DNA from 2 places in the Rossellomorea sp. NPDC077527 genome. Region 1 is predicted to be linked to the other one. Evidence: a T-box and tRNA genes for the amino acid it is inferred to sense, from the RefSeq annotation. Region 1 holds a T-box; the other holds one or more tRNA genes.
The links. The T-box of region 1 lies ahead of alaS (alanine--tRNA ligase). A T-box ahead of a tRNA ligase gene usually reads a tRNA of that ligase, here a tRNA-Ala.
Positions count from the first base shown of each region.

Region 2: it has a tRNA-Ala gene. The T-box ahead of alaS (alanine--tRNA ligase) is inferred to sense a tRNA for this amino acid. The anticodon was not compared.

Region 1 is NZ_JBITVL010000002.1:307,338-310,772, forward strand. Features, by position in the region: gene alaS (alanine--tRNA ligase) at 1-1,631, opposite strand, end outside; T-box leader at 1,693-1,907, opposite strand; gene ACIGG7_RS06805 (AI-2E family transporter) at 1,959-3,059, opposite strand; gene ACIGG7_RS06810 (YrzQ family protein) at 3,421-3,435, opposite strand, start outside.
Region 2 is NZ_JBITVL010000013.1:17,944-21,378, reverse strand. Features, by position in the region: gene nagB (glucosamine-6-phosphate deaminase) at 1-200, shown strand, start outside; gene ACIGG7_RS23005 (arsenic transporter) at 272-1,627, opposite strand; tRNA gene ACIGG7_RS23000 (tRNA-Ala) at 1,939-2,011, shown strand; gene ACIGG7_RS22995 (vWA domain-containing protein) at 2,185-3,435, shown strand, end outside.

The DNA of each region.
Region 1 (3,435 bases):
AGTGTCCCCTCTTCTACGACTGCCGTATGAAGATTTTGTCCATTAGGGGCTTTCTTCACATTCGTTACAGAAACTTTCACGCCTTCAGCTTCAATATACCCTTTATCTCCGATTTGTCCGCCGCTTTCAGCGTAGAATGGAGTCTCATCAAGGATGAACTGACATTCCTGACCTTTATCGACTTTTGGCTGGCGCTCATTATCCACCAATAATTCAAGGACTGTCGATTTGCTCTCAAGTGTGTCATACCCCACAAACCGGCTTTCCACCGTAATATCACTCAGGATTCCACCCTGCACCTGCATGCTTCCTACATCCTGACGAGCAGCTCTCGCTCTTTCACGCTGACCTTCCATCTCTCTTTCAAAGCCTTCGTGGTCAACCGTCAAACCTTCTTCTTCAGCGTATTCTTCCGTTAATTCAACAGGGAATCCATACGTATCATAAAGACGGAAAACATCTTCACCAGGGATAACCTTGCTTCCTGCTGATTTTTGAGCTTTAATGATGGATGAAAGAATGGATAAACCTTCATTCAGCGTTTCGTGGAAGCGGTCTTCTTCATTTTTCACAACTTTTTGGATGAATTCAGCTTTTTGCTTCACTTCCGGATAGAAATCCACCATGATCTCAGAAACAACCGGAACCAATTCATACATGAACGGGCGGTTGATTTCGATTTGTTTAGCAAAACGGACCGCACGTCGAAGCAGTCTGCGTAATACATACCCGCGGCCTTCATTGGATGGAAGGGCACCGTCACCGATAGCAAATGAAACCGTTCTGATATGGTCGGCAATGACTTTGAACGCTACATCGGTGTCATTGTCTTTGCCATAAGACTTCCCTGAAATTTCTTCCGTTGCCTCGATGATCGGCATAAATAAATCTGTATCAAAGTTCGTAGCCACTTCCTGAACTACACATGCCATACGCTCTAGACCCATACCTGTATCGATGTTCTTCTTAGGAAGCGGAGTATACGTTCCATCAGGGTTATGGTTAAACTGTGAGAACACAAGATTCCATACCTCAAGATAACGGTCGTTTTCCCCACCAGGATATAATTCAGGATCTTCGGGGTTGTCACCGTATTCAGGTCCACGATCATAGAAGATTTCTGTATTCGGACCACTTGGACCTTCCCCGATATCCCAGAAGTTCCCTTCGATTCGGATGATCCGTTCAGCAGGTACACCTACTTTTTTGTTCCAGATATCAAATGCTTCATGATCTTCAGGGTGAATTGTAACGGAAAGCTTTTCAGGATCAAAACCAACCCATTTTTCATCCGTCAGGAACTCCCATGCCCATTCGATTGCTTCTACTTTAAAATAGTCGCCGATCGAGAAATTCCCGAGCATTTCGAAGAACGTATGATGACGAGCCGTTTTCCCTACGTTCTCGATGTCATTGGTACGGATCGATTTCTGCGCATTCACGATTCTTGGATTTTGAGGGATCACACGTCCATCAAAGTATTTCTTTAATGTCGCTACCCCACTATTGATCCATAATAGAGACGGATCTTCATGTGGAACCAATGATGCACTCGGTTCAACACCATGCCCTTTTTCCTGAAAGAAATCTAAAAACTTCTGACGAATTTCTGCGCCTGTTAACTTGTTCATATCAAGCTTCCTCCTTTATATGTATGGGTAAAAAAGAATACAAAAAAGCCCTCATCCCTAAAACAGGGACGAGAGCTGTTTCTCGCGGTACCACCCTGGTTATGAATAAACATTCGTTCATTCATCCCTCAATACACCTTAACGCGGCTGGACGGCAGGCTTTACCTGCACTCAGGATTAGCATTCGGTTATCCTTCATCTGAAATCCCTTGCAGCCAAAGGGGATTTCTCTCTGTCAGATGGACTATAACGTACTGGGTCCTTCATGGATTTCATGTTATGCGAATACTTGTATATGTTGGATTATAGAAATATTCATTGTATTTGTCAATGATCATTCCCATTTTTCAGCTCTTCTTCGTTTTTCATATAAAGAAAATGGGTGCGTCCGTGTAAAATTGCCACCTTTATGACGGCAAGAAAGGGCACTGCCACGATCATTCCGATCACCCCACCCACTTCGCCGCCGATGATCAGTGCCCCCATGATGAAGAGGGGGTGCATATGAAGACTCTTCCCGACGATGAGTGGCGATAAGATATTCCCCTCCAGAAACTGAAGGATCACGACCAGAATGACAACGTAGATCACCATATTAACCGAAATGGTACTGGCGACAAGGGCTGCAGGAACTGCCCCAATGATAGGACCAAAATACGGTATCACATTTGTGACCCCAATGATCAAACCAAGGATCAGAGGATATTTCATCCCGATCAACCACAACGTGACGGCTGAAATGCTCCCAATGATCAAACAAACGAGTAGTTGCCCTCGAATATAACCACCTAAAGATTCATCCACATCTCTGGAAAATGAAATGGCACTTTGCCTCCATTTCTTTGGAGTGAGCTTCCACAGAAAGGCTTTTACCTTTGTAATGTCTTTCAATAAATAAAAAGATACGAAGGGGATGATGGCAACGATAAGCATGCTGTTCATGAACTTCATGAGTGTCGCGAGTACCAAAGCCACCAGTCCCGTCACCCATGCTTCAAGCCCGTCGATTCTCTCTTCCAGCTGCGATTGGATTCCGTCCGGCCATGTCGAGGTCTCACTTTGAATCACATGAAGCCACCCCTGATACTGTTTAGTGAAAATGGGGGCATTCTCCGATAAATCTCTCAGTTGATGGATGACAGCAGGGGTCCCTTTATAGACAGCATATCCTATTCCCCCAAAGAAGAGGAGATAGATGAGCAAGATCGCGATCCCCCTATGAATACCGGCTTCATGCAGCTTCTCCACGACCGGATGAAGAAGGTACGCAATGAACCCGCCTATGACGAAAGGGAGCAGGGAGAAAAATAAGACCTCTAATACGGGATGCCAAACAGGCTTTAATAAAAAAAGAATATAAAGAAATAGTGCAAGAATGAGGGCTATCGAAAGCCTGTATAACCATTTTACATAGGTATGCTTTTCTATCGTGATCACCTCCGTCCCTTCTTATATATTGTTCGGAATTATGAGGTAGTTTTATTCATGGGGTTTAGTTACCCTGAATGAATTGATTTTATAGATGGATTTCACTTAAAAAGGGTGAATCATATGGTAAAAGAGATGGATCCTCCCCTCTAATAAGGCTAAAGGGATGGCCAGTTCGTCGTTCTGGAATTTATTGCGTTAAAACAGGCAGTGATTGCGTCATTATTTTATTATTTGCGTCAAAATCAATCATGATTGCGTCATTTTTTTCATTTTATGCGTCATTTTCCATTTACAACCAATTCTATCAAGTCACGCATAAAAAGAGACTGACCCTCAATGAGCCAGTCTCTTTCAGCTGTTAAAAAAGTTTCTT
Region 2 (3,435 bases), on a different contig from region 1:
TTGCAACGATCTTGAAAAGTAAAGAAATCCTCCTCCTCATCTCGGGTCAGGCTAAGCAAGAGGCATTGAAGAAATTAATGGAAGGTGAAGTCTCAGAGGACTTTCCTGCTTCTATCTTAAACCGCCATCCGAATGTGACCGTGATTGCCGATGAAGAAGCTTTGACATTGGTGGAGGATTTAAAGCAGTTGAATAAATGAAAGTGTAAGAATGCAGAATGAAGATGCAACATGAAAAGCGGTGAACAATACATTGTTTACCGCTTTTATTATTATGCAAATACCATCTGTACCCAATAAAATAAGAAGAATAATGATACGACCGTTGCTGCAGGGATGACGATTAAGGAAACGCTGAGGTAATCCTTCCATTTTACTTTGATGTTATGCTGTCTCAATATATGCATCCATATCAGCGAGGCCAGGGTTCCAATCGGTAAAAGCAAGGAACCGATGTCACTTCCGATGACATTGGCCAGATAAATAGTCTTGAGGGTTACGGGGTCCAACCCCATTTCCGTCAACGTAATCGTTCCAACCATAAGAGCGGGATGATTATTAAATAGATTCGAAAGAATGGAAACTAATCCCCCCATCATAAAGCTTGCCTGCATCAGTCCCTGGTTGACAATCGGCTCACAAAACGAAACCAGCATCTCCGTCAGACCCGCATTATGCAATCCATATATGATGACATACATGGAAAAAGCAAATATCAGTATATGCCAGGGTGTTTTTTTCAAAATATCCAATGGGTTCGTGCCTAAATGGTACCATCTCCATAACAGTAATGCGATGGATCCCAGTACGGCTACCAATTCTATTGGAATGGCAAGGAAGGAAGCGACGAAAAGGAGAACGCGCATGATGAAGACAAACAGGAGCACTTTCAACATGAATGCTGTTCGTTTTTTCTTTGTTTCCACTGAAATCGTCCCTTTCAGCGGGTGGAAATTCTTTGTGAAAAAACGTTCTTCCACATCATAGGTGGTTTGCGGCAATGTTCTCGGTAGTTTATTCTTCACTACTATGAACATCAGCACTGACATGAACACCAACCCCAATGTTGCGGGTACAAACATCATGGCGGTATGCATATAGAGGGACATGTGAACAATCTCAAGTGCAATCAAGTTCACGATATTACTTACTCCAATTGGTGCACTGGATGCGGTGGCAATGAGTGCTCCACTCAATAGATACGGGAGCATTTCATGTGGTTTTAATCGAAGGTTTTTCAGGAGCAATATCAAGATAGGGGTTGTAATAAGGATACTTCCATCGTTATTGAATAAGAGAGTCATGGTGAAACAAAGCAATTGAATGTACCAATATAAGCGATAACCTGAGTGTTTAGACAATATCACCATCCTGGCAGCTACCCAATGAAAGAACCCGAAGCTTTCTAATATGACCGCCATGACAATGGTTGCCATGATGGTAATGGATGCCCCCCCTATCTTATCAATGATATCTGCAACGTCAGTAAGGGATACCGTCCCCATAAAAAAGATGATCAACGCACCTATTGAGGCTGGCCACGCCTCATTCATCCCGCCCGGCCTCAAAAAAATCACTACCATCGTCATCACGAATACAAAAATCGTCATTCCGATCGTGAAAGACATATTTATCCTCCTTTCTAAAAAGATGACATACACAGTTTCCTCTGCATGTCCTATTCCCTATATGTATATTCACCCTTAAACAGATGGACTGGTTTATCACCTAAATCTAGTAAAATGTATGTTTGTCACTCTAGTTTATTTGTCAGTCCGTGACAGGAGCGGACGAAATCTATCATTGCCTCACCTTTTACCCTTCAGGGAAGAATCCGACTTGGTTAGGTGAAAGAATTTCTAACGAAAACAAATAATATTTCAAAAAAACATTGACGAATAGCATGAATTTTCCTTATAATAAATCTTGACCGATTCACGGGGCATTAGCTCAGCTGGGAGAGCGTTTGGCTGGCAGCCAAAAGGTCAGCGGTTCGATCCCGCTATGCTCCATACCGTAAAAAGGCGTCCTTATTATTTATAAGGACGCTTTTTTTATTGGGTACGAAAAACAGGACGTTCACCAACGGTCACTTAAACAAATGATTGGTTTATGGGCACGAACCAACGGGTAGTAAACAAAAGTAAATTTATGGATAAAAATACAAACGAAAAAGGAGCATGAAATGAAAAGCCTTAAACCATTTTTACTATGTACATCCCTTTTCATTCTATTAACGGGATGTCAGGAAGATTCAGAACATGCCTCTTCAAAGGACAAAGAAGCCAATCATCCGGAAGAAACCACTACAGTCTCTAAAGAAGTGGATATATCAAGCATCACCCCTGAAGAGTGGATCAGCGCAGACCCTGGTGAACTCTATCAAAAATACATAAAGAAACAAAGTTGGTCCAAAAATCCCAAAGAGTATAAAGCAGCTACAGGTAGCGCCATCGACCACTATATAGATAGTGTCGACTCGAAAGAAACCGAACAGTGGAATGAAAAAGAGTGGGCACACTCCATCCTCTCCAGCCTTCAAACAGGATACCGGGACATTGCCTCTGAACTTGAAAATTATGAGGTCGTCTACGATGAACTGAAATTGCCCGATGGCCGGCTCCTGCAGGATATCGAGATGGATGAAATCACTCAGAAACAAGACAAGAAGGTCAATGTTGCCTTTTTGATTGATTCGAGCGGGAGCATGAAGGCCAAGGTGGACGGTGAAAGCAAGATGTCCCTTGCCAAGGAAAGCCTGGCTCGTCTTGCAGAGGAACTTCCGGATTCCGTGAATGTTTCCCTCATCGCGTTCGGACACAAGGGGACCGGAAGCGATGCAGACAAAGAGATGTCCTGTAAAGCCGTCGAATCATTCTACCCTCTTCAACCATATGACGGGTCCGCCTTTTCAGATTCACTGAATAAATTTGATCCAAAGGGATGGACCCCGCTGGCATCAAGTATTGAATTAGCCAACGAACAACTGTCTTCCCAAAGTGACGAAAATACGGAGAACTTCATCTACGTTGTGAGCGATGGGATCGAAACTTGCGATGGCAATCCGGTTGCGGCAGCTCAAAAAGTGAAAGAGGACAATACCAATGTCAAAATCAATATCATCGGATTTGATGTGGACACAGAAGCCGATGAACAATTGAAGAGAGTTGCAGAAACCGGAGGTGGAGAATACTCGTCCGTGAAAACGAAACAACAACTTTCCGAGATTGAAAATGTATGGAAAGAAGCGATCAATAAAAACACGTGGAGATGGTGGGCGGTCAATCGGTTCAGTGATAATGTGTGGACCACAGTCGACCATTATAATGCCTTGAGGGGGATTGTCTCCACTTATCAGTCCATGCTACAAAATGAAGACAATCGATTATCCCAAACACTCAGTCAGCTTGAAAAGGATTCACTCATTGATTCAGAG